Regions from separate parts of the Flintibacter hominis genome, predicted to be linked through region 1. Evidence: predicted binding sites of a transcription regulator. Region 1 holds the regulator's gene; the other holds the start of a gene.

Region 1 (15,668 bases):
GCCAACACCACCCAGGAGACCTTTGATTTCATTTACAAGCTGTCCCAGGACATCGGCAAGGACCCCGTCGAGGTGGCCGAGGCCCCCGGCTTTGTGGTCAACAAGATCCTGATCCCCATGATCAACGAGGCCATCGGCCTAGTTGAGACCGGCGTCGCCTCTGTGGCCGACATCGACAAGGCCATGCAGCTGGGCGCCAATCATCCGATGGGCCCCCTGGCTCTGGGCGACTTCATCGGTCTGGACGTGTGTCTGGCCATTATGGACACCCTGTTTGCCGAAACCGGCGACCCCAAGTACCGCCCCGCCCTTCTGCTGAAGAAGATGGTCCGCGGCGGCCTGCTGGGCAAGAAGTCCGGCAAGGGCTTCTACGATTACAGCAAGTAAATCGCCCCATCCAGCTGCCCCCTCCCAAGCCGGAGGGGGCAGTTTTATATGTCAAAAAAAGAGCGGCACTTCGGGCCTTCTTTTCCGGAGGCACCTTCTCCGCCCCCCAATCCAGCCGGACCACGGGCCGGCCCCCCGGCGCCCTGAAAGGGCAGCGAAATCGCAGCCGGTCAACATACGCCAATCTTTTAGGCAACTTCCGCATATTTTCCCGTTTCCGACAAATCCGATATGGAAAAACTGTTAAATTTGCCAGATATGTCCCCCTTGCTTTACCCCTGAAAAACAGCTATAATCTGGGTTGTAAGTGGATTTTAGCCGTGTTTGATATGGTTCGCAACGCCAGGATCCTTTCCTGTGTTGCGCTTTTTTCCGGTTTTTATTGTTAAATTTCTAACAATATTCGTCAAACGCGGCGTCCCGACCATGTATCGTCTGCCCCCGGGGCCGGCTCTCTCCGGTCAAGAAAGGCGCGCCTCCCGGGCGTTTAAGGATGATTGCAAAGTAATTTAAACTAGGAGGACTAAAAAATGGATTTTCATCTGTCGAAAGAACAAGAGATGGTCCGCAAGATGTACCGCGAGTTCGCCGAGAACGAGGTCAAGCCCTTGGCTGAGGAAATCGACGAGGAAGAGCGCTTCCCTATGGAAACCGTAGAGAAGATGGGCAAGTTGGGCATGCTGGGCATCTACTTCCCCAAGGAGTACGGCGGAGCCGGCGGCGATGTGCTGTCCTACGCCATGTGCGTTGAGGAGCTGGCCAAGGTGTGCGGCACCACTGCCGTCATCGTGTCCGCCCATACCTCTCTGTGCTGCGCCCCCATCTTTGAGCACGGCACTGAGGAGCAGAAGATGAAGTACCTGCCTGACCTGCTCTCCGGCAAGAAGATCGGCGCCTTCGGTCTGACCGAGCCCAACGCCGGTACCGACGCCTCCGGCCAGCAGACCACCGCCGTAAAGAATGAGAACGGCGACTATGTGCTCAACGGCTCCAAGTGCTTCATCACCAACGGCACCGTAGCCGAAACTCTGGTGGTCTTCGCTATGACCGACAAGACTCTGGGCAACCACGGCATCTCCGCCTTCATCGTGGAGAAGAACTTCCCCGGCTTCTCTGTGGGCAAGCACGAGAAGAAGATGGGTATCCGCGGCTCCTCCACCTGCGACCTGATCTTTGAGGACTGCGTCGTGCCCAAGGAGAACCTGCTGGGCAAGGAAGGCCAGGGCTTCAAGATCGCCATGCAGACCCTGGACGGCGGCCGTATCGGCATCGCCGCGCAGGCTCTGGGCCTGGGCGAGGGCGCTGTGAACGAGGCTGTCAAGTACACCCAGGAGCGCGTGCAGTTCAAGAAGCGTCTGTCCCAGTTCCAGAACACCCAGTTCCAGCTGGCCGATATGCACACCCGGATGCAGGCCGCTCAGTACCTGGTGTACGCCGCCGCCGTGAAGAAGCAGAACCACGAGCCCTACGGCATGGATTCCGCTATGGCCAAGCTGTTCGCCGCTGAGGCCGCTTCCGACGTGACCCGCCGCGCCGTCCAGCTGTTCGGCGGCTACGGCTACACCCGTGAGTACCCCGTGGAGCGCATGATGCGCGACGCCAAGATCACCGAGATCTACGAGGGTACTTCCGAGGTCCAGCGCATGGTCATCTCCCGTGCTCTGGGTGTGAAATAAGTTAGGAGGCAGATCGAAATGAAAATCATTGTTTGTGTCAAGCAGGTCCCCGATACCTCCGGTAAGGTGGCCGTCAATCCCGATGGTACTCTGAACCGCGCCTCCATGGCCGCTATCACCAACCCCGACGACCTGAACGCCGTCGAGGCCGCTCTGACTTTGAAGGAGCAGACCGGCGCCGAGGTCGTGATCGTCTCTATGGGTCCTCCTCCCGCCGAGTCCATGCTGCGTGAGGTCATGGCCCGCGGCGCTGACCGCGCCGTTCTGGTGTCCGCCCGTGAGTTCGGTGGCTCCGATACCTACGCCACCTCCCAGATCCTGGCCGCCGCCATCAACAAGATCGGCGTCGAGGACGAGGATATCGTGCTGTGCGGCCGTCAGGCCATCGACGGCGATACCGCCCAGGTCGGCCCCCAGATCGCTGAGAAGCTGCATCTGCCCCAGGTTTCCTACGCCGCCGAGATTACCAAGGAGGGCGACACCATCACCGTCAAGCGGATGCTGGAGGACGGCTATATGACCATCAAGGTCAAGACCCCCTGCCTGATCACCTGCATCAAGGAGCTGAACGCTCCCCGTTACATGAGCGTGGGCGGCATCTACGAGTGCTACTCCAAGCCCTATGAAATCTTTGACTACAACACCCTGAAGGACGATTCCCTCATCGATCCTACCACCATCGGTCTGAAGGGCTCCCCCACCAACATCTTCAAGTCCTTCACTCCCCCTCAGAAGGGCGTGGGCATGATGCTGGAGGGCGCCGACAAGGCCACCTGCGACAAGCTGGCCGGCATTCTGGCCGCCAAGCACCTGATCTGATAGAAGGGAGATTAAGAATATGTCTAACTACAACAGTGCTGCCATCGAAGAATTCAAGGGCGGCGTTTGGGTATTCTGCGAGCAGCGTCAGGGCAAAATGATGCCCACCTCCTTCGAGCTGATCTCCGAGGGCCGCAAGCTGGCCGACGAGCTGGGCGAGAAGCTGTACGGCCTTCTGCTGGGCCACGAGATCGAGGGTATCGCCAAGGAGCTGGGCGGCTACGGCGCTGACGGCGTGTATGTCTGCGACCACCCCCTGCTGGCCAACTACACCACTGACGGCTACACCAAGGTCATCTGCGACGTGATCCAGGAGTACAAGCCTGAGGTCATGCTGATCGGTGCCACCAACATTGGCCGCGATCTGGGCCCCCGCTGCGCCGCCCGTCTGCACACCGGCCTGTGCGCCGACTGTACTCACCTGGACATCGACGTGCCCAAGTACAAGGACTTCCTGCGCTCCGCCTCCACTCTGGCTCCTGCCATGATCGACTCCATCCCCGAGGATGACCGCAACCTGAAGATGACCCGTCCCGCTTTCGGCGGTCACCTGATGGCCACCATCATCTGCCCCCGCTTCCGTCCCGCTATGGCCACCGTCCGTCCCGGCGTGATGAAGAAGAACGCCTTTGACCAGGCCAAGGCTGACGCCTGCGAGATCATCAAGCCCAACTTCTCCCTCACCGAGGACGACATGGAAACTCAGGTCGTCGAGGTGGTCAAGGCCGCCAAGAAGCTGGTCGATTTGATCGGCGCCGATGTAGTCGTTTCCGTGGGCCGCGGCATCTCCAAGGATGTTGAGGGCGGCATCAAGCTGGCCGAGGAACTGGCTGAGGTTCTGGGCGGCGTCGTGGGCGGCTCCCGTGCCACCATCGACTCCGGCTGGCTGTCCGCCGACCATCAGGTCGGTCAGACCGGCAAGACCGTTCACCCCAAAATCTATGTGGCTCTGGGCATCTCCGGCGCTATCCAGCACAAGGCCGGTATGCAGGACTCCGAGTGCATCATCGCCGTGAACAAGAACGATACTGCCCCCATCTTCGAGATTGCCGACTACGGCATCTGCGGCGACCTGTTCAAGGTCACCCCCATGCTGATCGAGGCCATCAAGGCTGCCAAGGCCGCCAAGTAAGATCGGCTGTAATCGCATAAAAAAGCCAGTACCCCCCGTCCAACGGACGGGGGGTACTTATTTTATAGGTAGTTTTTTAAAAAAATCCATGCTATACTGTTGATATAATACAGAAACTACTAGACTTAAAGGAGGCATATCATGAAAATCTATCATAAACCTTCTTTTATGTACGGTCTTACTTTCCTTTTCGCGCTGCCTCTGTTTGCGTTTGGTATCATAAAGGTCCATTGGTCGCAGTGGATCATCACCATCGCATTTGCCACAAAGTTCTTATACACAGGACTTTCTAGATCAGAAAGCGAGTATCAGGAAAATATCGCAAAGAACTATCGGAGCGTGGCCCAGGAGCTTTACGGGAAATATGCAACCATAAAGTTAAATTTCCCTTTGGTCATTTTATGTTCTTTTTATGCTGTCGCTTTGTTCATCAGGTTGGTAGCTGATCTTTTTATTCCTATTTGGATCACTGTTTGTTTCACAATCGTTCTTACTGTTTCTGTCTTTTATAGCCTCAGCCTTGACCATAAAATCAAAGAACATATTGAAAATGGCACAAATAGAGGATAGAAATGAATTAAACAACACCTCAAAAGCCAATACCCCCCCTAGGGCCAGCCGGAAACCGGCTGGCCCTTTTTTTATACTCCCCCTCATCTGTCTGGGCGGCTTGGCTGCCCGTAGGATACTCCGGTGGCACACATCTCCCCCCTCTACACGGCGTAACAAGGTCGTCACGCTCTCTCCATCTTCCATCTCTTCTCTCCATTCTCATTCCCCCCGCACCGTGGCCCGGCCGTGCGCATAGGATAGCTCAGAAACCCGCCCCCCTTCAGGCGGTCTTCGGAGGTACTGCTATGAAACACGAACTGAACATCTGGGTGGTGGGCGGCGATATGCGCCAGGCCAAGCTGGCCCAGCTGCTGGCCCTGGACGGCCACACTGTCCATACTTACGCTTTGGAGCAAGACCGCTCTACCGGCCCGCTCCCTGAGGAGGATCTGTCTCAGGCCGAGAAGGCGGACTGTGTCGTTCTGCCGCTGCTGGTGTCCACAGAGGGCGGCCTGCTCAACGCCCCTCTATCCCAAACAGATCATCCCTTGTCCGACGTATTAGATGCACTTCGCCCCAGCCAGTTTATCTGCGGCGGCCGGCTGGACTCGGAAATCTTAGCTTTGGCTGCCCACCGCGGGCTAACCATTCGGGACTACTTCGCCCGGGAGGAGCTGGCGGTAGCCAACGCTGTCCCCACAGCGGAGGGAGCTATCCAACTGGCCATGGAGCATTTACCAATCACAATCCACGGCGCCCGTGTGCTGGTCGTGGGCTTTGGCCGGGTGGGCCGGCTCACCGCCCAACGCTTCCAAGCTCTGGGAGCAAAGGTTTCCGTGGCGGCCCGCCGGTATGAGCAGCTGGCTTGGGCCCAGGCCATGGGACTGGGCACCGAGCATCTGGCCCATCTAGCCGGATGGCTGTGCGGCTATGACCTGATCGTCAACACAGTCCCCGCCCAGGTCCTGGGCCGGCTGGAACTGGAGGATGTCAAAGAGGACTGTCTCATCCTGGACCTGGCCTCCAAGCCCGGCGGGGTGGACCTTAGGGCAGCGGGAGAGCTGGGCCTCACAGTAATCTGGGCCCTGTCCCTCCCCGGTAAGGTAGCCCCTGTGACCGCCGGGGCCGCCATTAAATCCACCATTTATAATATGCTTCAAGAGGCGGGGTACTGAGAGGGGCGTGCCCTGGAGGGAAGTACAAGACGTACCCCGGCGCGAATCGCCTCACATTCAGTCTGATTTGGAAAGGAAGATTGATTTGATCGATAAAACCGTCGGATTCGCTGTGTGCGGGTCCTTCTGCACCCATCACAAGGCCATGGATGCCTTAGAGCAGGTGAAAGCCCGCTTCACCCATGTGGTGCCTATTGTATCCGAGTGCACTGCCGACACGGATACCCGCTTCGGCAAAGCTCACGACCTGATGCGGGAAATGGAGCGCATCTGTGACCACCGGGTCATCTCCACTGTCAAGGCGGCAGAGCCTATTGGCCCCCAGAAGCTGCTGGACCTGCTTATTATCTGCCCCTGTACCGGAAACACCCTGGGCAAGCTGGCCAACGGAGTGACAGACACCAGTGTCACTATGGCTGCCAAAGCTCACTTACGCAACAGCCGCCCCCTGGTCATCGCCCCCTCTACCAATGACGGACTGGCCGCCTCGGCCGTGAGCATCGGGGCCCTGCTGCCTAGAAAATACATCTATTTCGTTCCCTTTGGCCAAGACGACCCAGAGAGAAAGCCTACTTCTTTAGTATCTGATTTCTCTTTGGTGGCAGACGCGGCCCAGGCCGCCCTGGAGGGAAAACAGCTTCAACCCCTGCTCATCCCACATCATTGATCAAAAAAGATCCCGGACCACACCCTTACGGGTGAGGTCCGGGATTCGCTCTCTTAAAGGGAGCTCCCGTGCCAATATGACCGGAAATAATGGAGCAGGTCAGAGCCAAATTGGAACAGAATGATCAGCACCATCACGGTCACAGGCAAAAATAAGAGGAACATCACGATCTCGTCCATCAGCTGATATAGAGAGGCCCAAAAAAAGCTCCACATATTTCGCTCCTTTCCCGATTTGATCCTTCCCTACGTGCTCCTCCTCAACTTTTTCTCTATACAAAGTATACTATATCTCACGAGATTTATCAATATAATTTTCGTTTTTTTACAAATAAAATATCTTGATGTAATCCACCCTCTTCTTTATAAAAGGAGACCGTCTGTGATTTACACAGGCGGTCTCCTTTTTCATTTTTTCTTTTTTCGCTTTTCAAAAAAACTCTTGACTACACCTTCCGGTACCTCTTCGCCCATGCTCTCACCAAAGGCCTCTAGAGCAGCGCGCTGATCGGCGCTCAGGCTGGTCGGTACTTGGACTTTGATGGTCACATACTGATCGCCCCGGCCTCGACCTCGAAGCTCTGGGATTCCTTTCCCCCGCAGGCGGAAGGTGGTACCGGGTTGTGTTCCGGCCGGCAGGCTCCACTTGACCTTTCCGTCGATGGTGGGAATCTCCAGCTCCCCTCCCATCGCCGCCCGGTAGAAGGAAACGGGCTGCTCGTAGAGGACTGTGGTCCCATCCCGACGGAACTGCGTATGGGGCTTTATACGGATGCCCACAATCAGGTCACCGGCCGGGCCTCCGTTTTTACCGGCATTGCCCTGGCCCCGCAGAGAAACCGCCTGTCCGTCGTCGATCCCGGCAGGAATGGTAACGGTGATGCGTTTTTTCTTCCGCACACTGCCGGCGCCGCCACATACCTTACAGGGGGAGTGGATCAGCTTGCCCGTCCCCCGGCACTTGGAACATTGGGCGGTGGTGGAGAAGGCGAAGCCGCCCGCCCCCCGCTGAATCCGAACCACGCCGGTCCCCCGGCAGTCAGGGCAGGTCTCGGCGGTGGTGCCCGGCTCGCAGCCGGAGCCATGGCAGGCATCGCACATCTCAGTCCGTGTCAGCTCCAGCTCCTTCTCGCAGCCGAAAGCGGCCTCCTCAAACGTGACAGAGAGATTAGCCCGCAGGCTCTCTCCCTTTTGCGGGGCATTAGCTCTCTGCTGCTGACCACCAAAGCCACTGAAGCCGCCGCCGAAGAAGGAGCCAAAGATGTCTCCCAGGTCGATGTCCCCCATATCGAAGCCGCCGAAGCCGCCGCCACCCCCAAAATTGGGGTCTACTCCCGCATGGCCGAACTGGTCATACTTCGCCCGCTTCTCCTTGTCGGACAGGACCTCATACGCCTCATTGACCTCTTTGAATTTGGCCTCTGCCTCTTTGTTCCCCGGGTTCATGTCGGGGTGGTACTGCTTGGCCAGCTTACGGTACGCTTTTTTCAATTCTTCGTCCGAGGCCCCTTTGGACACGCCCAAGACCTCGTAATAATCTCGTTTCTGTTCTGGCATGATATCACCTCTGTTTCAGAGTTCAGAGTGGAACGTGAAGAGCGGAGATAAGGTCTGCGGCGCATATGCCCGGAGTGAATGACCATATCTTCACTCTCCACTCTTTACCCTTCACTCTTTTGAACAGGCACAATGGCGCGCAGGCGGGGCGATGCCCCGCCCGCGCGGACCATAGATTTCTATTACTTCTGATCGTCGTCCACGACCTCATAGTCCGCATCGACCACATCAGGGCCGGCGGCGCTGCCACCCTGGGCGCCGCCCATATCGGGGCCGGGGCCGGGCTGGCCGGCCTGCGCCTGGCCATACAGCTTTTCGCTCACTGCGTAAAACTCCTTCGTCAGAGCCTCGGTGGCCTCCTTGATGGCTTGGGTGTCATTTCCCTTCAAGGTTTCCTTCAGGTGGTTCAGCGCGCTCTCCACCTTGCCCTTATCTCCAGCGGGGATCTTATCGCCCATCTCCTCCAGGGTCTTTTCTGTCTGATAAACCATCTGGTCCCCGTTGTTGCGGATGTCCACCTCTTCCTTCCGCTTGGCGTCTTCGGCGGCGAACTGTTCAGCCTCCTTGACTGCCTTATCAATGTCGTCCTTCGACATATTGGTGGAGGAGGTAATGGTAATATGCTGCTCCTTGCCGGTGCCCATATCCTTGGCGGACACGTTCACGATGCCGTTGGCGTCGATATCAAAGGTGACCTCGATCTGAGGCACACCCCGGCGTGCGGGAGCGATGCCGTCCAGATGGAAGCGGCCCAAGGTCTTGTTGTACTGGGCCATCTCACGCTCGCCCTGGAGAACGTGGACTTCTACGGAGGTCTGGTTATCAGCGGCGGTAGTGAAGGTCTGGCTCTTCTTCACGGGGATGGTGGTGTTACGCTCGATGAGCTTGGTCATCACGCCACCCATGGTCTCAATGCCCAGGGACAGGGGGGTGACGTCCAGCAGCAGCAGGTCCTTCACGTCGCCGGTAAACACACCGCCCTGGAGAGCGGCGCCCAAGGCCACGCACTCGTCGGGGTTAATGCCCTTGAAGCCCTCCTTGCCAGTCAGCTTCTTTACCATCTCCTGAACCGCGGGAATACGGCTGGAGCCGCCCACCATCAGGACCTTAGACAAATCGCTTCCGCTCAGTCCGGCGTCAGACAGAGCCTGCTTCACAGGGCCGCTGGTGGCTTCCACCAGGTGAGCGGTCAGTTGGTCGAACTTGGCCCGAGTCAGGGTCAGGTCCAAGTGCTTGGGGCCGGTGGCATCAGCGGTGATATAGGGCAGGTTGATGCTGGTAGAAGTGACACCGGACAGCTCGATCTTGGCCTTCTCAGCAGCCTCCTTCAAGCGCTGCATGGCCACCTTGTCGCCGGTCAGGTCCACACCCTCAGTTTTCTTAAACTCCGCGGCCATCCAGTCCATGACGCACTTGTCGAAGTCGTCGCCGCCCAAGCGGTTGTTACCAGCGGTAGCCAGCACCTCGATGACGCCGTCGTCGATATCCAGGATGGATACGTCGAAGGTGCCACCGCCCAGGTCATACACCATGACCTTCTGGGCGGTCTCCTTGTCTACGCCGTAGGCCAGAGCAGCGGCGGTGGGCTCGTTGATAATCCGCTTCACGTCCAGGCCGGCGATCTTACCAGCATCCTTAGTGGCCTGGCGCTGGGCATCGGTGAAGTAGGCGGGGACTGTGATGACGGCCTCGGTGACTGTTGTGCCCAGATAGGCCTCGGCATCCGCCTTCAGCTTCTGCAGGATCATGGCGCTGATCTCCTGGGGGGTATACTTCTTGCCATCGATGTTCACCTTGTAGTCGGAGCCCATCTCACGCTTGATGGAGATGACGGTCCGGTCGGGGTTCGTGATGGCCTGGCGCTTGGCCACCTGACCCACCATACGCTCGCCGTCCTTGGAAAAAGCCACCACAGAGGGGGTGGTGCGGTTGCCTTCGGCGTTGGGGATGACGACAGCGTCGCCGCCCTCCATGACCGCTACACAGCTGTTGGTCGTACCTAAATCGATACCGATGATCTTAGACATAATTCATTCCTCCTAAATATATGACATTCATGTTTACAAAGTTAAAATAGGAACAGCGGCCCGATGGCGTAGAGTGCGGCGCACCAGGCCAGCAGGCCCCCAGCGAGCAGCAGGGTATAGGATACAGCATCACAGGTTTTCGCTTTACAGCACTGCTTGCAGGGCTGATTTCTTTTCACTGTTTTCCTCCTTTAATCCCATCGGCTTTTGAAAATAAGCCGCACACCTCGGTTCCGTTCCCCTAATTGGCCACCTGCACCATGGCGAAGCGGATGACCTTCTCGCCGCACTGGAAGCCGGCCTGGAACACGGCGGCCACTACGTTCTCGCCCAAGCTCTCATCCTCCACGTGCATAACGGCGTTATGGAGATTCGGATCAAAGGGCTGGCCCAGGGCGGGAATCTCAGTGATGCCCAGCTTGGAAAGGATCTCCTTCAGCTGGTTCATCGTCATCTCCACCCCTTTTTTGTAGGCTTCGTCGGCGGTGTCCTGCTTCAAGGCCCGCTCCAGGTTATCATAGACGGGAAGAAACGCGGCGGCGGTATCCGCCTTGGCGTCGTTCCAGATGGACTCCTTCTCCTTGGCGGTCCGCTTTCGGTAGTTGTCGTACTCCGCGGCCAGGCGGAGAAAGCGGTCGTCGAGGGGTGCGGTCCCCTCTCCGGAGGGCTCCTCCTTGGGTGCCTCCCCTGATTTCTGGTCCTCCTGGGCGGCCTCGCCGGCCTCCTGGGGCCCCCCTTTCTCCTCCTGTTCCGTGCGAACAGCCTCTTCCTCAGGCTCCACAGCCTCTTCCTTCCGAATATCCTCCTGACACTGCTCAGGCTGGGCCTGCTTCTTTTTATTTTTATCGCTCACGATGCGGCGCTCCTTTCCTGCTTATGGCTCCTGTGTATCTGTTTTCTCTGCCGGGGGTAACTCTCCCTTGCCGAACATCCGGGTCAGGCTGTCGGCAAAATAGGACAGGCGGGCGGTGACCTTGGCGTAGTCCATCCGGGTGGGTCCAACCACTCCGATGACGCCCTTCATATTTTCTCCAATGTCGTAGCTGGCCATGACCACACTGGTGTCCTTCAGCGCGTCACTGACATTTTCCGGCCCGATCAGGATGTTCATGTTCTGGCCGCCGGTCATTGTCACAGGCAGCCGGGCCACATCCTTCTCCTCGGCCAGATAGTTCATCAGAGGTTTAGCCTTGTCCAGGCTTCGGTATTCCGGGTGTTCCAGCAAGTGAGTGATTCCGGTAGTTCGGACCTTTTGGCTGCTCTGTTCCGACAGGATCTCCACCGCGAAGTCCACCACCAGGGCAATCAGCTCAAAGGCGCCTGGAGCGGTGCGGGTCTCCATCTTGTCCAAGGTCTGTTCCATCTCCTCCTGGGTCAGTCCCACGAAGGAACTGTTCAGAACCGCGGAGAGCAGTTGGAGCTGGGTGTCAGAAACCTCCTCAGGGATATGGATGAGTTTATTTTTAACGATGGAGTTGTCCGTCATGACCACGGCGATAAAGGCGTTTTCTTCCACTTTCAGCAGGTCATAGCGTTTGACGGTGATCCGCTCCGCGGGGGCGGCCATGGTAAATACAGGATAGTCGCTGAACTGGGATAGGACCTTTCCCGCCCGGTCGATCACTCGATCCAGCTCCTCCATCTTCAGGTTCAGCGCCTCGTTGATACGCTGAGTCTCCTGCATGGTCAGCTGCTGATGACCCATCAACTCATTGACATACAGCCGGTAGCCCGCGGCGGAGGGTACCCGTCCGGCGGAGGTATGGGGCTGCTCCAAAAGGCCCATATCAGTCAAATCAGCCATCTCGTTCCGGATGGTGGCGCTGGACACATCCAGTCCGGCCCGCTCCGCTACCATTTTCGAGCCCACAGGCTCGGCGGTGGCGATATAGGTTTCAATGATGGCCCGAAGAATCCGTCTTTTTCTATCCGTCAGCTCCATGTTTCCACCCCCCTGTTCCTTTTATCTCGGCATGCGCTTCCGGCCGTTCCGACTCAAGACAGCTCCGCTCCGCGGACCCTTCGTCTTATATCCTTATGCCGGCCTGCTTGCGCTTTGATCATTTTGTTAGCACTCAATACTCCTGAGTGCTAAAGATAATGTACCACCGGGGGGCAGAATTGTCAATAGGCACTTTATGAATTTGTTGTAAACAAATGAATCCCGCCAATTTTTTGCATCTTCTATCTTTTGCTGCTAAGAGCTCCGGCTCTTGACAAATGTTTCTAATGTATTACACTAGATATGAGGTGATTTTATGGGAATCGAAAAAAAGAATTACAGCTTTCGTTTTCATGAGGACATGGTAGAACGCCTCCGCGCCCAGGCCCAGCTGGAGAACCGCTCGCTCTCCAACCTGGTGGAAACGATTCTGCTCCAATATCTCTCCACCTTAGAGGAGAAAACAACATGACCGTCTGTCCATAGACAGGCGGTCATGTTTCTTTTTTATAGGGTAAACACCTGGCCGGTATACAGTCCCTGACAGCCGGGACCGAAGTATTCCGTCAGCCGCTCCAGGGCTGGCTGTCCGGTGCAGTGGCCGGTCAGGATTCGCTCCACCCCCAGGGCCTTCAGCGCGTCAGCCACCGACTGTACATACTCCGGCGAGCAGTTCATGCCAGTCCCCCCCTTGGCATACATATGCAGTCCGCCCACCACGGCGTGCACCCGCTTTCCGGGCAGCTGGTCCAGCACGCCCCGCACGATGTTGACGATGCCCCCATGGCTGCAGGAGTTGAAGACCACCAGTCCCCGCTCCCCCTCCAGCACCAGGGACTGCTCGTGGCTGAAATCGTCCGGGACAAAGTCATCCTCCCCTCGCTTGCAGACCAGGTTAGACGCCTTTCCCATAAAGGCCGGGTCCTTTGGACCGTCGGGCAGCAGCCACCCACCCTCCAGCAGCTCCATAGGTCCCGGTACTGGGACAAGCCGCTCTCTGGCCCCCTCCCAGATATCCCGGTGGACGCCAATAAATTTGGGTCCCTCCTCTGTCATGGAGAAGTAGGGCCCTCCGGCCTGGGGGCGGACATAGACCTTGGCTCTCTGGTTGAGCTGGAAGAACCGGCGCAGGCCGTCGGCGTGGTCATAGTGGCCGTGGGACAGCACCCCCAGGTCCACATCCGCCAGGTCCACCCCAAGCTTCTGGGCGTTGTCGGCAAACCGTCCTGAGGCGCCCCCATCCAGCAGCAGCCTCTTCCCCCGATATTCGATATACAGGGACAGGCCGTGCTCCGGCACCAGACCGCATCCCTCCTGGGCAGTATTTTCCATTAATACGGCAACTTTCATGTCCTGTTCCTCCTTATTCCAGTGCTCCAGAGCGGGTCAAGTCTCGAATCCACTTGCCGCTCCTTAATCTCCACACTCCCCCGACGCACTTACAAAACTGCTCTACCCCCAGGGACAGGTAGACCCAAAAGATCCCCGTCTTCAACACCAGCCCACATATAGCGGCCATAGGTACTGCCACCAGCCAGAGCGGGAGAATGTCAATGAGCGTAGTGGCCCGCACATCTCCCCCTCCCCGGAGGACTCCCACAATATTCACGCTGTTAAAATCCTTCAGCGGCATGATGACCGCCTGGAGAGTAATCATCATAGTGGCCGCAGCCGCCGCTCCCGCCGAGAGCTTAAACAGCGGGAACACATAGGTAGGCGCCAGGAAAACCAGTACCAGCCACAGGGCCAATCCCAGCGCCGCGCCTCCTACGGCGGCCAAGGTGTTCAGGGCGAGTCCCACTCCATATACCCTGTCCTTATGTCCGGCACCGATCTCCCGGCCAATGATAATCGCCGCGGTAGAGGCAAGTCCCATGGAAACTACCTTACATATTTTCTCTACATTTCCTGCTAGCGTATAGGCGGCCAGTATCTCCGTGCTGCCCGCCATATGTCCCATGACTGTGGGATACATAGAGGTACCTAGCCCCCACAGGGTTTCATTCAGCACCACTGGCCCACTGCACATCAGAAATTGACGGGCCAGCCGCTTTCCTGGCCGCAGGACCAGTCTCCACCGCACCCGGAAGATCCGATTCCTAGCCATGTGACAGGCCACGATGACAACCTCTAAAACGCGTGCGATGAGGGTGGCCAGAGCCGCCCCTTGAACTCCCAGTGCGGGCGCTCCCAGATTTCCGAAAATAAATACCCAGTTCAAAAAGGTATTCACTGCCATAGAGGTAGCCAGAATGTACATTCCCAGTTGGGGATGCTCCATACTGCGGAAGGCTGCAATATAAGTCATTGAAAAGGCGTTGAATACATAGGACAGCCCCGCCAGCCGGCCATATTGGGCTGCCAGCTCCACCACCGCCCGGTCGTTGCCAAAGAGGCTGAGAAATTCTACCGGACAGATCAGCAGAATGACCGAGCACAGAGACGATACTGCCATCACCAGCCACAGGGCCATCCCATAGATCCGATTGATAGACTCCATGTCCTGTTTGCCCCAGTATTGGCTCAACAGGACCGTGGAGCCGCTCTGCACTCCAAAAATAAAAAGCTGCACTACAAACAGTGGAATATTGGCTAGGGTAACCGCCGCCATCGGCTCCTCCCCCAGCAGCCCCACCATAAAGGTGTCCGCCATGCTCAGGGTGCTGGTGATCATATCCTGGAGGATGATAGGCGCGGCCAGAGCAGCGACCTCCTTATAAAAATTCGGTCCTCTCCGCATATAGGCAAACATGGAAACGCTCCTTTTTCGTTGTTTCTCATTCAGGACAGGGATGGGAACAGCTTCTCCGATGCCCCTTTCAATCCCTCAATTAAGGCGTCTACGTCCTCCTGCTTGGTATCGTAGGAAAAGCTGATCCGCAGCACCCCGTCCCGTTCCCCCTTGGGCAGTTTCAGGGCGGCAAAGACGTGGCTGGGTTTCCCCTTGTGGCAGGCGGAGCCGGAGGAGATATATACCCCCCGGTCACTCAGGAAGCGGACCACCACCTCGCTCTTATAACCCACCAGGGAGATGGCTAGGATGTGGGGAGCGCCCCCCTGGGCCAGCAGTTTCGCCTTCGGCACTTCCTCCGCCAGCCGCCGAACGGTTTCTTCCTTCAGCCGGGCCATATGGGCCATGTCCTCCTCCAGAGTCTGCCGCCCCAGCCGGGCGGCGGCGGCGAACGCCGCGATCTGAGCTGTGGCCTCAGTACCCGACCGAAGGCCCTCCTCCTGCCCTCCGCCCCAGATCAGGGGAGGCAGCTTCAGCCCCTTTCGAACATAGAGCGCCCCCACCCCTTTAGGGGCGTGGATCTTGTGTCCGCTGACTGTCAGCAGGTCTACACCCAGTTTTTTGGGGGAAAAAGGTATTTTCAAAAATCCCTGCACCGCGTCACAGTGGAGCAGAGCCGGGCAGCCAGTCCTCCGAATGACTTGGGCAACCTCCCCCACAGGCAGGATGGCGCCTAGTTCATTGTTAACCAGCATCATGGAGACCAGCGCCGTGTCCGGCCGCATCGCCTCCTCCACCTGGGCGGCAGTGATGTTACCCTGGCGGTCCGGCTCCAGATATGTCACCTCATAGCCCCGGCGCTCCAATTCCCGGCAGGGCTCCAGCACAGCGGCGTGCTCGATGGCGGTGGTGATAATGTGCTTTCCTCGGCGGCGATTGACCTCCAGGGCAGACTGGATGGCCCAGTTGTCCCCCTCCGTGCCACAGGAGGTAAAAAACAGCTC
Region 2 (15,668 bases), on a different contig from region 1:
AAGGCGACGCAGTATACCACAGTGACCTTGGCAAACAGATGCGGTACATCCCGGAGCCACTGAAATAGTCCTCTCATGGCCGTCCTCCCTTCAAATCCCGGATATCGTGTTCCGCCTCGGTCATCCGACCCTCCAACTGGTAGGTGCGCTCGACAAGCTTGTTGTGCTCGGCTACCTTGAGTTCCAGCTGTTCGATGCGGTAGTTGGTCAGCTTGTTGGCCACCAGGATGCCGCCAAAGGTACCCACCAGAGTGCCAATCAGGGACATGGACGCGGCAGCTAGGGCTGTATAGTCTATCATGGCGCCACCTCCTGGGACAGCTTTGGGTCCGTAGGTAAAAAGAGGGTGGGATGCCGGATGTGCTGCCAGCGGGGCGATTTTTCCGCTGCCCTGCCTTCCCTGGCCTCTGACCAGCCGGGCCTGTTGTCAATATGTTTGATAGAGATCACCTCCAATCTAACAGGGCACAGGTCCGTTGGAGGACGTTTTGGGACAACTAGACAGGAAAAGTTTTGTGGGAGCGCCAGGAGAGACTAAGAGATTCGGATGGTAAAAATAGGGACACACACAAGGGGCGGAAAATGGAGCTGAAGATGTACGGCAAGCCGGGAGAAAATGAAGCGGGATAGGGGTAACCTCTGTGGGATAATTCATCATTTTTTTGTGAAGAAACCGTAAAAATTGGGGATGATATTGACAAACAACGAGAAGATGTATTTGCATTGTAAGGGAAATCATGGTATACTAACAAACTAATATGGGACCCGTGGCCCATAATTTTATCAGGAAAGCAGAGTTGATACATTTCCAATGTTAGACAGTGCCAGTATCGGGATGATTATTGCGCTAATCATTCTGATCGCCATGTCAGCCTATTTCTCCGCGACGGAGACCGCATTTACCTCACTGAACCGCATCCGCCTAAAAAATAAGGCGGACAACGGCAGCCGCCGGGCCGTCAAGGCCCTTGAGCTGTCAGAGGAGTACGACAAGCTGTTGTCTACTATCCTCATCGGCAACAATATTGTCAACAACGTAGCGACCACCATCGGCGCGGTATTGTTTATCAAGCTGCTTAATGAAGAGAGCGGCCCCGCGGTATCCGCTGCGGTACTGACCATCGTGATCCTCATCTTTGGCGAGGTCACCCCCAAGAGCCTGGCAAAGGAAAATCCGGAGGGCTTTGCCATGTTTTCCGTCTCCCTGCTCCAAATCTTCGTGGTAGTCCTGACTCCTTTGAATTTCCTGTTTACCCAATGGAAACGCCTGATGTCCAAGATCTTTCGCAGCAGACGGGACGACGGCATCACAGAGGAGGAACTGGTGGGCATGGTAGAGCAGGCCAGGACCGAGGGCGGCCTGGACGAGCATGAGGGAGACCTAATTCGTAACGCCATCGAGTTCAATGACCTGGAGGTGTCCGAGATCCTTACCCCTCGGGTAGATTTAGTGGCTGCTGAGGAGGGAAGCACCATGGAGGAGGTGGCCTCCCTCTTCGTGGAGAGCGGCTACTCCCGCATCCCTATCTATCATGAGACTATCGACAACATCGTGGGCGTCGTCCATGAGAAGGACTTTTACGCGGCCCGATACCGGGGAGAAACTATGCTGTCTCACCTCAAATCCCCTGTGTTTTATACCACTGGAAACACCAAAATATCAGAGCTGCTCCGTATCCTGCAGAAGAACAAAGCCCATATGGCCATAGTGGTGGACGAGTACGGCGGGACAGAGGGTATCGCCACATTGGAGGACATCCTGGAGGAACTAGTGGGTGAGATCTGGGATGAGCATGACGAGGTTATTGAGATATTCCAGAAGCAGCCGGACGGCAGCTATCTTATCGCCTGCTCCGCCGATCTGGATGATATGTACGATTTGTTCCAGGTCAAAGGAGCCTGTGAAGCGGCTACCGTGTCCGGCTGGGTCATGGAGCAGGTGGGCCGGGTTCCCGAGGAGGGAGACCACTTTGAGGCTGAGGGCCTGGATGTAACCGTCACCCGGGTTGAGCACCGGCGGGTGCTGGAGATCCAGGTCCGGATGATTGACTCCGGGGAAGAATGAGCAAAAAGGGTGCCGATACCTCTGGTATCGGCACCCTTTTTACATTACCGCTGTCTAGATACAGGGAAAGAGGGAACAAGGCGTTTTATCCGTTTCCGGCGCAGCCGTGCTTGTCCTCCCCGCAGGAATGGCTATGGCAGTTATGCTCCCCATCATGATGGTGGCTGCACATGGTGTCCGGATCATACTCCAACCGGCCGGCCAGCAGGTCGGCCGCCGCTTGGTCAGAGTCACCGGTGACGCCGGGATAGAGCTGAATGCCAGCCTGGGCCAGAGCGGTCCTGGCCCCACCACCAATGCCTCCACAGATCAGGGTGTCCACCCCAAGATTTTGAAGGAATCCAGCCAGGGCTCCGTGGCCGCTGCCAGCGGCGCTGACCACCTGGGATGAGCGGACGGATCCCTCCTCCACAGAGTACACCTTGAACTGTTCACAGTGGCCGAAGTGCTGGAATACTTGGCCGTTTTCGTAAGTGACTGCGAGTTTCATCTTATTGACCTCCCAAGATTTCGCGGAGAGGGGAGTGGGAAAGGCGTTGGCCTCTCGGCAGCCGGGGCGGCCGTCCGGACCGCAGTCCCCGCAAAGGAGCGGCGATGCCTGGGCCAGAGCTGCCAGGGCAGAGGAGACGGCCATCAGGTCCGTTCCTGCTGTCCGATAGTGGGTAAAATAGCCTCGCTTCTCACTGGAGACCAGACCGGCCTGCCTCAATACCTTTAGGTGCTGAGAAACCGCGGCCTGTGAGATGCCCAGCTGACGGGCCAGGGCGCGGACGCAGTAGTCCCGGCGGCCAAGCAGCCGAAGGATCAGCAGCCGGTTGTCGTCGGCCAGAGCCTTCAGCGCGGTGGTCAGTTCCACATCCCGCCCTCCTCTCTGTTCTGTGATGCCCCTATCATAGCACGTTTTTTAAATAAGTCAATACTTAATTAAAAAAGAAAAAAGAGAAACCGCCAAGAGGCGGTTTCTCCCGTAAAATAATCAGTTTTTCAAGCTCTGCATGGGAGCGGGGATACGGCCGCCACGGGCCACGAAGGCGTCAGCGGAGAAGGGGTGGACGGGCTGCACTGGGGCGGACCCCAGCAGCCCGCCAAACTCCACAGTATCCCCAACCCCGCAGCCAGGAGCGGGGATGATGCGGACGGCGGTAGTCTTGGAGTTGACCATACCGATGGCCGCTTCGTCAGCGATAATGGCGGAGATGGTCTGGGCCGGGGTATCCCCAGGGACGGCGATCATGTCCAGCCCCACGGAGCACACACAGGTCATGGCTTCCAGCTTGTCCAGTGTCAGGGCGCCGGACCGGGCGGCGGCAATCATCCCCTCATCCTCGCTGACCGGGATGAAAGCGCCGGACAGACCGCCCACAGAGGAGGAGGCCATGACGCCCCCCTTTTTGACTGCGTCGTTGAGCAGGGCCAGGGCGGCGGTAGTGCCGTGGGTTCCACATACCTCCAGGCCCATCTCCTCCAGGATACGGGCCACAGAGTCGCCCACTGCCGGTGTGGGGGCCAGAGACAGGTCCACAATGCCGAAGGGAGTGTCCAGCCGGCGGCTGGCCTCCTGGGCCACCAACTGACCCATGCGGGTGATGCGGAAGGCGGTCTTTTTGATGGTTTCCGCCACCACGTCGAAGGGCTGACCCCTGACCGACTGAAGGGCGTGATGGACCACGCCTGGGCCGGAAACGCCCACATTGATGACCCTTTCCGGCTCGCCCACCCCATGGAAGGCGCCGGCCATGAAGGGATTGTCCTCTACTGCGTTGCAGAACACCACCAGCTTGGCGCAGCCAAAGCCGCCCCGGTCAGCGGTGCGCTCGGCCAGCTCCTTGATGGTCCGGCCCATCATGGCCACTGCGTCCATGTCGATGCCAGCCTTGGTGGAGCCCACATTGACAGAGGAGCAGACAATGTCGGTGGTAGACAGGGCCTCTGGGATGGAGCGGATTAGGATGCGGTCCGCTTCTGTCATCCCCTTTTGGACCAGGGCGGAAAAACCGCCGATAAAGTTGACTCCCGTAGCCTTAGCGGCCCGGTCCAGAGCAGCGGCGAAGGGGGCGTAATTGTCTGTCCGGGCGGCGGCAGCTACCAGGGCAATGGGAGTGACGGAGATGCGCTTGTTGACGATGGGGATACCGAACTCCTTTTCGATGGCCTCCCCTGTGGCTACCAGCTTTTCGGCATAACGGGTGATCTTGTCATAGATGTTGTCACAGGCCGCCTTCACCTCGCTGTGGGCGCAGGAGAGCAGGGAGATGCCCATGGTAATGGTACGCACATCCAGATGCTGCTGGTCGATCATCTGGATGGTCTGCATAATTTCATGTTGATTGAGCATAGTTGAACTCCTTTTATGGTCCAGCTTGGACCTTTCAATAAAATCACGCCCCGCCTTCGCGCGGATTTCCTCTAGGGCAGACCTGGAGCGAAAAGGGGTCCTACATTCGTTCCGGTCCGTCCGCGCCGCGCCGCCGAACTCTGTTCGGCGCGGAAAGGACAGCGCAGGCCATTAGATCCGATGCATCGCGTTAAAAATATCCTCTCGCTGGATGCGGATGGACAGGCCCTGCCCCTGGCCGGCCTGGTCCAGAAGGTCGGACATCTCACCGATAGAGGCGCTACAGGCGGAGGTGTCCACCAGCATGACCATGGTGAAATATTCCTGGAGTACGGTCTGGGAGATGTCCAGAATGTTGATGCTGTGTTGGGCCAGCAGGGAGCAGACGGAGGCGGTGATGCCCACCCGGTCCTTGCCGATGACAGTGACGATAGCCTTCATGACGAATACTTCCTTTCATAGATACTATGTACGCGGAGAGAGGAGCGATTAGAGTGGAGATGTTTGATCTTCATGTACAACGCCTTACTCTTCACTCAGTTCATCGAGGGTCAACTCAAACCCATCTAAAAAGCGATCCATGAAGTACCGGAGAGCGGGGATCTGGTTTTGGCACAGGGCGGCGTAGGTCTGTTCCTTGGCCTTTTTGAACTCGTTGTTGCCCGCCTTGACCTCCTCCACACATTTGAGGTAGGCGGACAGCTTGTCCGCCGCCTTGACCAGGGCACGAACCTGGGGATCGGGGATGGTGAGGGCCTCGTCATAGGCGGGGCGCAGGTCCTCCGGAAGCATGTTCAGCAGCTTCTGCTCCGCCACCGCCTCCACCTGCTTATAGGCGGACTGGATGTCGGGGTTGTCGTACTTGATGGGGGTGGGCATATCGCCGGTGAGGATCTCACTGGCGTCGTGGTACAGAGCGGCCACCGCCACCTGCCCCGGATCGATCTGGCCCCCAAAGTAGCGGTTTTGGATCACCGCCAGGGCATGTGCCAGGACGGCTACCTGGTGGGAGTGCTCCTGGATGTTTTCCAGCCGGGTATTGCGCATGAGCCCCCAGCGGTTAATGTACCGCATCCGGGAGATCATGGGAAAGAAGTGATGGGACACATCTGGGCCTCCTTAATCAGCGATTTGAAACAAAATTGATTGTAACATAGGCGCCTGGAGATGTAAACTGCTCTTTGAGGGAGAAAGGAAAAAAGAGGCGGCTGCCGCCGCCTCTGCTTAGAGATTTATGGTTTTGCGCCCGAGCCCCTTCGCCGGGCACGGATCCCCAGGAAAATCAGGAGAAGGATCAGCGAGCCCCGGAGCATCCCGATAGCGGCGGCAAAATAACTGGCGTAGTAACGAAGCTCCGGATTTGTGAGGATCCAATACAGATAGCGCATTCCTCCAAACAGCCCCCAGGGGGATACAGAGGTGTGAGGGTTGAATACCAGCAGACTGATGGCCACCGCGGTCCACCCCATCCACAGCCAGGGATGCTTTTTACAAAGCAGCAGAGGCAGGCCCAGCAGCATGAGCCCCGCCCCAATCAGGGATACGAGCCCCATACCGCCCAGCACCAGGCCCAGCAGGCCCACGACCTCCAGGGCAGCTCCCGCCTTCTGGACAGGGGAGAACCCTCTCTGTTCCGCCGCATAAACCACCTGTGGCTCCGGGGGAGCGGGGCGTTCCCCCTCCCGTACCAGCTCGTCCACGCTGATCCCGAACAGATCGGCCAGCCGGATCAGCTTGTCCAGATCAGGTACCGCCTGTCCCGTTTCCCACTTGCTGACGCTCTGCCGGGATACGCCCAACTTCTCCGCCAGGTCCAGCTGGGACAGCCCACTGCCTGTGCGCAGCTCATAAATCTTTTGAGATAGCTCCATCCTGGTTTGCTCCTTCTGATTTTAGGTTTGATACAGGCCTGTTTTATGGTATGATTATAGAGGAACGAGGGACAAACGGCAACCAATCTCCCTTGGAAATTCGCGCAACCGGCGGTTGCGCGACTGGATTTTTTCGAAAGGAGCCCCATTATGGCCAAGAAAAACACCCGAAATACCAAGGGACGCATCATCGAAGCGGCCTGGCGTCTGTTTTACCGCCAGGGCTATGACGACACCACCGTAGAGGAGATCATTGCCGAATCAGGCACCTCCCGGGGGTCCTTCTACCATTATTTTGAAGGGAAGGACGCCTTACTGTCCACGGTGTCCTACCTCTTTGACCAGAAGTATGAGGAACTGATGGCTACCCTGGACCCGGATGGAAACCGCTTTGACCAGCTTATGTACCTGAACCGGGAGCTGTTTGCCATGATTGAAAATTCTGTCTCCCTAGACCTGCTGGCACGGTTATACTCCTCCCAGCTGATCACCCGGGGGGATAAGCATCTGCTGGACCACAACCGTACATATTACAGGCTGCTGCGGCAGATCGTCCTCCAGGGCCAGGAACGCGGGGAGCTGCGGGGAGATGTGACAGTGAACGAGATGGTACGGGTGTACGCCCTGTGCGAGCGGGCCCTGATTTATGACTGGTGCCTGTCAGGTGGGGACTACTCCCTGCTTCAGTATGGAAAGACCATGATGCCCCGTTTTTTCCGGGACTTTCGTGCGGAGGAAGAAAATTTGTAGAATTGTATAAAATTTTAATTCATAAAATGTATAGTAGATAAATAAAGCAATACCAGAGCTTTTATGAAATTCTATGGAAGCATATTCCGGAGTTTATTCTATACTCTGTTCTGTATTTTATTCTGTTCTGACTTGTGGTAGAATACCCATACTGCCCCATGGGGGACATCGCCTTTCCGGGGGGAGCCGGAAGGGCGGCTGTGTGTAGTAAGGGCGTAACTGCCAAAAGGAGAGAGCGTATGACCACTGAACAGATCTGTATTATGGCCACCATCATCGCGTACCTGTGTTTTGTCATCTTTACCGGGGTGATGATCGGCCGACGTTCCAAAAAGAGTGCCGAGGGCTTCTACTTAGGAGGCCGGGGCATTGGCCCTCTGGTCACCGCAATGAGCGCCGAGGCCAGCGACATGAGCAGCTATCTGCTGATGGGCATCCCAGGCCTGGCCTACTTGTCTGGTGTAGCCGATGCCAGCTGGACCGCGATTGGATTGGCTTTCGGTACTTATTTGAACTTCCTTCTGGTGGCGAAGCGGCTGCGCCGGTACAGCGTTCGCTTGGATGCCATCACCATTCCCAGCTTCATCTCCAAGCGGTATGGGGAGAAGAAGCCCGTCATCATGTGCATCTCTGCTCTTGTTATCCTCATTTTCTTTGTCCCCTATGTGGCCTCCGGCCTGGCGGCCATCGGAAAGCTGTTTAACAGCTTGTTTGGCTGGGACTATATGGTGGCCGTGGTCATCGGTGCCATCGTCATTATCAGCTATACCTCTGTAGGTGGCTTCAGCGCCGTGGCCACCATGGACTTGATTCAGTCCATCATCATGACCATAGCCCTGTGCATTATCGTCATCTTTGGCGTGGTCCAGGCGGGCGGTTTTGACGCCGTTATAGACCATGCCAAGACACTGCCCGGCTTCCTGAGCTTTGGCCAGACCTATAACGAGGCCACCGGTCAGGCCGAGCCTTACGGCCTGCTCCGTATCGTATCCATGATGGCCTGGGGCCTGGGCTATTTCGGGATGCCCCATATTCTGGTGCGTTTTATGGCGATCCGGGATGAAAACGAGCTGAAGCTGTCCCGCCGAATCGCCTCCACCTGGGTGGTCATCTCCATGGCTGTGGCTGTGTTCATTGGTATTGTGGGCCACGCCGTCTCCTCCGCCGGGCGTATCCCCTTCCTGGAGGGCAGCGCCACGGAGACCGTCATCGTCCAGCTGTCTAACCTGCTGTCCAAGTATGGCATCTTCCCCGCTGTCGTGGCCGGGTGTATCCTGGCCGGCATCCTGGCGGCCACCATGTCCACAGCCGACAGCCAGCTTCTGGCCGCCTCCTCCGCCTTTTCGGAGAACATCGTCCAGAATGTCTTTGGCGTCAAGCTGACAAATAAGCAGAACATGCTGATTGCCCGGCTCACTGTGGTGGTCATCGCCGTCATCGCCATCTTCCTGGCCGCTGACCCGGACAGCAACGTGTTTAAGATCGTATCCTTTGCCTGGGCCGGCTTCGGCGCTACCTTCGGCCCCGCTATGCTGTGCGCCCTGTTCTGGAGGCGGAGCAACCGGCAGGGCATCATGGCCGGCCTGGTGGTGGGCGCTGTGATGATCTTTGTATGGAAATTCCTCATCGCCCCCATCGGTGGCATCTTCAATATTTATGAGCTGCTACCCGCCTTTATCTGTGCTACCATTGCCATCGTGGTGGTATCCCTGTTGACGCCCGCCCCAGAGAAAGCGGTGCTGGACGCCTTCGATGACTATAATCAGTAACTATAATAAAACTTCCCGCTGCCAAGCAGCGGGAAGTTTTTATGTCAGTTTTCCTGTTCTTTGGGCTCCCCTTCGTTTTCTTGTCCCTCCTCGTCCCGCTTTCGCAACCAGGCGGATACCAGCAGGGTGATGGGGATGGCGGCGCCGAAGAGGATAATCTGAAGGGAGCGAGTGAAGTCCTTGCCCACAAACATCCAGGCGACGGCTCCGCCGTAGACCAGGGGGACAATGCAGCCTAGATACCAGTTGGAAGAGCCTCTGCCCCTTACCCAGGCCTGGATGACTACGGCGGCAAAGGCGAGGGTAAAAATGGCCCAGGAATTCACGACAAAACGCTCCTTTCAGCGGTGAAAAGTTACTCCAGATTCAGCTTGTTTTTCAAGATATAGCTGGTGCCCAGAAACATGAGGACGGTGGGGATTAGCAGCAGAGCGATGCCGGCCCATAGGGATAGGTGGCCGTCCAGATTTAGAGCCCAGTTCATCGGATACAGGGATAGGCGGTCCAGCACGTTCAGAATAAGGCTGCCCACGATGTCCAGTCCCATATAAGCAACCACGCTCATCAGTACCCGGTGGCGATGAAACAGGTGGCCAATCGCCATGGATAGATAGACCGAGGTGAATACCATGGCGAAAAATACCAAGATCATGACTAGAAATTCCACTAGGTAGAGAATGGAGTCAGGCTGTTCCATCAGCCCCTGGACGATCATCTTCCAAAAATCGAGATCAAAGAGATCGCTCCACTTTAAGGGCATCATCAAGAACAGGGCTAGCACTGCCACGACGGTATTGACTACGGTGACCACTAAAGCACACAACAACTTAGACAGTACAAGCTGCCATGGGTGGACTGGTAGGGTGTGCATCAGATATCCCTCGTCCCCCAGCAGACCACGGTAAAACCGGGTGAGTACGAACACGACGGAAGCAACAAACATGGAGAACATTACACCAAAAAATAGGGTGATGGAGATGATGGACATCCACTCCTGAGACACCACCCAGTTGGCTCCGCTATCGCTTGAGAAGGGTAGAGTGAAGCGGTTGATCAGGCCAATGATGAGAGCCGCTGGCCAGATGATGGAAAACTGTTTCCACATGGAGCGAAAGTCATATTTCAAAAGTTTGAACAGCATCAGTACAGGCCTCCTTCCATGGGTTGGGTCCGAAAGATTTCGCGGAACAGGGCGTCCACGCTCTTGCCCTGCCGCTCCCGGATGTCGTCCACTGTGCTGTGGAGCATAATCCTGCCACTTTTCAGAAAGATCACCTCATCCAGCACCTTCTCAATATCGGCGATCAGGTGGGTGGAAATCAGGACAGTGCCATCCTCGTTGTAGTTGGTCAAAATGGTGTGCAGGATAAAGTCACGGGCAGCCGGGTCTACCCCGGCGATGGGCTCATCCAGCAGATAGAGTCGGGCTTTCCGGGCCATGACCAGCACCAACTGGACCTTTTCCTTGGTGCCCTTAGACATGGACTTCAGCTTATCCTTCGGCTCCACGCCTAGACTGCGGCACATGGCGAGAGCCTTGTCATAGTCGAAGTTTTGGTAGAAATCTCGGAACAGGTCGAAAAGATCCACCGCACGCATCCAATTGGCAAAATACATCCGGTCGGGTAGATAGCTAACCATGGCCTTGGTTTCTGGCCCAGGGGCCTGACCGTCGATGGTCAGCCCACCGGTGGTGGGCTGGATCAAGCCGCACAGCAGCTTGATTAGAGTAGTTTTGCCACTGCCGTTGGGGCCAAGCAGGCCCACGATCCTCCCCTGGCCTACCTCTAGGTCCACGCCGGACAGGGCGGCCTTATGTCCATAGGCCTTCGACAGGCCGTGACAGACGATCAGTTTTTCGTTCATTGTGCCTCCTCCTTCAGCATCGCCGTGGCCTCTTGCTGGGAGTAGCCCAGCTCTGCCATGGCGTGATAGTATTGGTTGACGACCACATGGGCCTCCGCCCTCCGTACCGCATCCAGTATAGCGGTGTCTTGGGTGACCAGCCGCCCCGCCGTCCGGTCCGCCTTGGCCAGACCGTCCTGCTCCAGCTGGGCCAGGGCCCGCTGCATAGTGTTGGGGTTGACCCCCGCCTCCGCCGCCAGCTCCCGCACTGGGGGCAGCTTGCTCCCAGGGGGATAGACCCCGGTGATGATGCGCCGGGTCATTTGCTCGGCCAGCTGGAGCCAGATGGGCCGGTCGTCGTTGAGTTTCCATTCCATAGAGGCTCCCTCCTTGTACTATTGTATTAAGTGATTAGTACAATAATACATTCTGAGGGATTTGTCAAGCCCAAAATAAAAAATTTGTGTCTGTTCTGATTTGTTACCTATGTAACGGGTTTGTAGCCGCTTTGAAAGGAAATAGAGATGTTTTTCTGGGAGTAGGCGGTATAATAGTGTATCATGCCTGCATTTTCCCTTAGTCGAAGGCTTGGAAAAAGAGGGTCCAAACAGGACACGCCTTGTTTGATAAGGAGGATTACAATGAAACAATGGAAAAAACTGCTGCCCGCCCTGCTGTCGCTGGCCCTGCTGGTTTCCTGCGGACCGAAAAGGCCGGGCACCGACACCTCGGTCGGGGATGTGTCCGCCCCTGGCACGGCGGACCCCTTTGTATTCACCAGAGACAGCCTGCCCCGGCTGGATGGCTCCACCTCCACAGCGCCCATGGCCCAGGCCATGTGCGCGGTGCTGCTGGGGGAGGGGCGGGAGCAGGTGGCCGACCTGGTCCAGTTCTCCCGGACCACCCAGTCGTACCGAAATTTGATGGCAGGCGCCGCTGATTTGCTGTTGGCCGCCGAGCCGGCCCCAGAGGTGGCCCAGGAGTTGAAACAGGAGGGGGAGTGGCTGCTGACTCCCTTTGCCACGGACGCGCTGGTGTTTGTGGTCAACGAGGACAATCCGGTGGACAGCCTGACTACCGAGCAAGTGAGAAAGATATACACCGGCCAGATCACCAACTGGAAGGAGGTGGGAGGAGAGGACCTGGACATTATCCCCTTCCAGCGCAACAGCGAGGCTGGGAGCCAGACTCTGATGGAGAAGCTGGTTATGGGCGGTCTGGAGATGATGGACGCCCCGGAAGCCTGGGTGCCCGACTCCATGATGGGGCTTCTGGAGGCGGTGCGGGAATATGACAACTCACCCTCCGCCATCGGCTACACCGTGTACTACTACGCCAATGATATGGAGATGGCCAAGGGGCTGAAGGTGCTGACCATCGACGGGGTGTCCCCCTCGGCCGAGGCCATTCAGGCTGGGGAGTACCCATTTTTAAACCCCTACTATGTGGCCATGGCCAAGGACCGGCCCCAGGACGACCCCACCCATATACTGTATGACTGGCTGCTGGGGCCAGATGGCCGGCGGCTGGCGGAGGAGCTGGGCTATGTCCCCGCCTCTGACGCTGGGGAGCCCCTTATCCCGGTAGAGGTGGACTGGTCAAAGCTGGATGAGCAGGAAAAGCCTCTGCCTGATATTGGCGGCCGCTGGTATCAGGAGCGTGTGGAGCAGCTTCGCCCCAGCCAGGAGTATGGTCAGCTCGTCCCCTTCGAGGGGGCGGCGGGCTACTTCTCCTGGCAGGCGGACAACTGGCCGGAAACGCTGATAGGGCTGATGACCACTGGCGGCAAGGTGGTCATGGACCCGGTGTGTAGCGAGATCAGCCGGCTGTATTATACAGATGATGCCGGGGACAGCCAGACCCTTCCAGTGTGGGAGCTGGAGAAGGGGGACCCGGAGCGGGGCAGCCCCGGTAACGGCGCCCTTATCGCCCTGGCAGCGCAGGACGGGAGCTGGGTCACTGAATTTAGGTACTGGGGTGTTAAGGGAACTCCGGTGGGTATTTTCGCGGGGGATGGGCACAAGCTCTATCTGCTGCGTCAGGAGGATGGAACAGAGAAGGCCTCCTGGTCATGGGACCAGCTTGGCATCGCCCGCCCGGAGAGCTTCCCCTGGTTTACCGGCGATGCATATGAAACCGCCCAGTGGTACGATGGCGGATTTTTCCTGGGCTGCTGGGGAGAGAACTGGGATAAAGCCCTTTTTTTGGACCCGGAAACGGGAGAAGTGACCGCTCTGGCTGCTCAGGATTGGTATGATAGGATACAGAAGCGATATCAGGACACTCTCTGGTGGGACAGCAAAACAGACGGCCAGGGCCAGGTCACTCTCACCTATGGGACGGACAGCTTTACCTTCCCCTCCCCCCTGCCGGAGGAGGAATTTCCCTATGTGACCGGCGGGGACCGGGTGATCTTCAACGATACCCAGGGGGACCGGTGCGCTGTGTCCCTGCTGAACGGACAGGAGGTCCTGCCCGCCCAGGACGGCCAGGTAGAGGCCCTCCAGGGGGATGAGGCCAGCTGGCTGGCGGTGCGGAAGGACCAGGGCAGACAGTGGAACATCTACGACTGGAAAGGAGAGCTGTCCTGCACCCTGGAGGGGGAGGAGGACAGCTGGCTCTCCCTGTCCGGTCCCCTGCTGGAGCTGCGCTGCCGGAACTATACGGCCTATTATGAGCCGGAGAGCGGTACCTGTGTGTTCCGTACCTGGTTCTCCCTGGGGGACCGGGGCGGAGAGGCCCAGGAGCCCGCCGGCTGAGAATTGTAAATAATTTTTGAACCCTATTGCATTTTCCGCCTGACTGCGCTATCATATGGTTAGCACTCGGATATAACGAGTGCTAACCATTTTGTTTTCAAAAAATTTTTCATATACGGAGGCAGAAAATCATGGCAAAGAAGCAGTTTAAGGCCGAATCCAAGCGGCTGCTGGACCTGATGGTCAACTCCATCTATACCCATAAGGAGATCTTTCTCCGGGAGCTGATCTCCAACGCCAGCGACGCCGAGGACAAGCTGGCTTACAAATCGCTGACTGACGACACAGTAGAAGTAAAGCGGAAGGACCTGAAGATTACCATCGTCCCGGACAAGCAGATGCGCACCCTGACCATTTCGGACAACGGCATCGGGATGTCCAAGGAGGATTTGGAATCCAACCTGGGCACCATCGCCCGCAGCGGCTCCGGCCAGTTCAAGGCCGGACTGGCCGAAGACGACAAGGCCGCGGACAAGATCGACGTTATCGGCCAGTTCGGCGTGGGCTTTTACTCCGCCTTCATGGTGGCCGATCAGGTCACCGTTATCTCCCGTGCCTGGGGGAGCGAGGAGGCCTGGATGTGGCAGTCTGACGGGGCCGACGGCTATACTGTGACCCAGTGCGAGAAGGATGCCCCCGGTACAGATATCATCATGCATATCAAGGCCAGCGGCGAGGATGAGAACTACGATCAGTATTTGGAAACTTATAAATTACAGGAGATTATCAAGAAATACTCCGACTATATCCGCTATCCCATTGTCATGGAGGTAGAGGACTATAGGAGGAAGGACAAGCCCGCTGACGCCCCCGAGGACTACAAACCGGAATGGGAGACCGTCAAGGAGTGGAAAACTCTCAACTCCATGGTCCCCCTGTGGCAGCGGCAGAAGTCCAAGGTGAAGCCGGAGGAGTACAACGCCTTCTATAAGGAGAAATTCGGCGACTGGCAGGACCCCCTGGCCGTCATCCACACCAGTGCTGAGGGGGCTGTGACCTATAAGGCCATGCTCTATATCCCCGCCCAGACGCCCTACGACTTCTATACAAGGGAGTATCAGAAGGGGCTCCAGCTCTATTCCTCCGGCGTGCTCATCATGGACAAGTGCGCCGACCTGCTGCCCGACCACTTCCGCTTCGTGCGGGGCGTAGTGGACTCCGCCGATTTTTCCCTGAACATCAGCCGGGAGGTGCTGCAGCACACCCGTCAGCTAAAGGTTATCGCCACCGCCCTGGAGAAAAAGATCAAGTCCGAGCTGCTGAAGATGCAGAAGGAAGACCGGGAGAAGTATGAGAAGTTCTGGGCCGCCTTCGGCGCCCAGCTAAAATACGGAGTGGTGGCGGAATACGGCGCTCACAAGGAGATGCTTCAGGATCTGCTGCTGTTCTGGTCCTCCAAGGAGGGGAAGAACACCACCCTGGCCGCCTATCAGGACCGCATGCCTGAGGACCAGCCTTACTACTACTACGCCTGCGGCGAGAGCGTGGACAAGATCGCCAAGCTGCCCCAGGTGGAGCGCATCCTGGACAAGGGTTATGAGATCCTGTACTGCACCGAGGACGTGGATGACTTTGTCATGAAGGCCCTGGGTGAGGTGAACGGCAAGCAGTTCAAATCTGTCAGCGATGAGGACGCCCTCCCCCAGACGGAGGAGGAGAAGAAGGCGGCCGAAGAGAAGGCCGAAGCGGGTAAGGATGTGCTGGAGGCGGTGAAGGAGGCCCTGGGCGACCAGGTGAAGAACGTCCGCGTCTCCTCTATCTTGAAGTCTGGCGCCTGCTGTCTGTCAGCCGACGGCCCTGTTTCTTTGGAGATGGAAAAGTATATGAGCAAGCTGGAGGGGAGCGACCACCCCAAGGCCGACCGGGTGCTGGAGCTCAACCCCGATGCCGCCCCCTTCGCCGCCATCAAGAAGGCGGTGGACGCTGGGGATAAGGATACTGTGGCCAAGTATGCCAAGCTGCTCTACGGCCAGTCCCTGCTGATGGCGGGCCTGCCTCTGGAGGACCCGGCGGAGTATGCCCAGATGGTCTGCTCTCTGATGGTCTAAGGACGAAACGATAAGAAAAAGCCAGCCATGGAGGTTTGCTCCATGGCTGGCTTTCTGCTGTTTGGAGGGCCCGTCAATTCACAGTCAAGTAGTCAGCGGACACATAGCCGATGGCGGCCTGTCCGGCCCGGTTGAGATAGAGGACCTGATACCACCCGGCCTCCTGGCCCAGAATTACCACACAGGTCCCGTTGTCCAGCCCGCCGATGACGGGCCGGTCGGAGCC

What was found. The regulator HrcA, encoded in region 1, represses chaperone genes, less so after heat shock. The targets are predictions, from matches to a motif close to TGTTAGCACTCNNNNNNNNNGAGTGCTAACA.
Region 2: the regulator HrcA is predicted to act here: its motif matches at 13,452-13,482, upstream of htpG (molecular chaperone HtpG).

The regions. Positions count from the first base shown of each region.
Region 1 is NZ_JACOPO010000007.1:12,710-28,377, forward strand. Features, by position in the region: gene H8S11_RS10575 (3-hydroxyacyl-CoA dehydrogenase family protein) at 1-387, shown strand, start outside; gene H8S11_RS10580 (acyl-CoA dehydrogenase) at 918-2,063, shown strand; gene acrB (acryloyl-CoA reductase electron transfer subunit gamma) at 2,082-2,882, shown strand; gene acrA (acryloyl-CoA reductase electron transfer subunit beta) at 2,902-4,014, shown strand; gene H8S11_RS10595 (hypothetical protein) at 4,156-4,584, shown strand; gene dpsA (dipicolinate synthase subunit DpsA) at 4,872-5,741, shown strand; gene H8S11_RS10605 (dipicolinate synthase subunit B) at 5,827-6,408, shown strand; gene H8S11_RS10610 (hypothetical protein) at 6,462-6,623, opposite strand; gene dnaJ (molecular chaperone DnaJ) at 6,816-7,964, opposite strand; gene dnaK (molecular chaperone DnaK) at 8,147-9,991, opposite strand; gene H8S11_RS10625 (hypothetical protein) at 10,033-10,170, opposite strand; gene grpE (nucleotide exchange factor GrpE) at 10,233-10,844, opposite strand; gene hrcA (heat-inducible transcriptional repressor HrcA) at 10,866-11,933, opposite strand; gene H8S11_RS10640 (hypothetical protein) at 12,250-12,405, shown strand; gene H8S11_RS10645 (MBL fold metallo-hydrolase) at 12,441-13,283, opposite strand; gene H8S11_RS10650 (MATE family efflux transporter) at 13,297-14,685, opposite strand; gene H8S11_RS10655 (cysteine desulfurase family protein) at 14,715-15,668, opposite strand, start outside.
Region 2 is NZ_JACOPO010000001.1:39,520-55,187, forward strand. Features, by position in the region: gene H8S11_RS00235 (hypothetical protein) at 1-77, opposite strand, end outside; gene H8S11_RS00240 (hypothetical protein) at 74-301, opposite strand; gene H8S11_RS00245 (HlyC/CorC family transporter) at 836-2,065, shown strand; gene H8S11_RS13805 (NifB/NifX family molybdenum-iron cluster-binding protein) at 2,151-2,555, opposite strand; partial or broken gene H8S11_RS14025 (ArsR/SmtB family transcription factor) at 2,709-2,921, opposite strand; gene H8S11_RS00255 (PFL family protein) at 3,042-4,400, opposite strand; gene H8S11_RS00260 (ACT domain-containing protein) at 4,572-4,841, opposite strand; gene yfbR (5'-deoxynucleotidase) at 4,926-5,507, opposite strand; gene H8S11_RS00270 (helix-turn-helix domain-containing protein) at 5,633-6,271, opposite strand; gene H8S11_RS00275 (TetR/AcrR family transcriptional regulator) at 6,422-7,021, shown strand; gene H8S11_RS00280 (sodium/proline symporter) at 7,261-8,790, shown strand; gene H8S11_RS00285 (hypothetical protein) at 8,835-9,116, opposite strand; gene H8S11_RS00290 (hypothetical protein) at 9,146-9,931, opposite strand; gene H8S11_RS00295 (ABC transporter ATP-binding protein) at 9,931-10,656, opposite strand; gene H8S11_RS00300 (GntR family transcriptional regulator) at 10,653-11,012, opposite strand; gene H8S11_RS00305 (PstS family phosphate ABC transporter substrate-binding protein) at 11,277-13,394, shown strand; gene htpG (molecular chaperone HtpG) at 13,526-15,442, shown strand; gene H8S11_RS00315 (phosphodiester glycosidase family protein) at 15,516-15,668, opposite strand, start outside.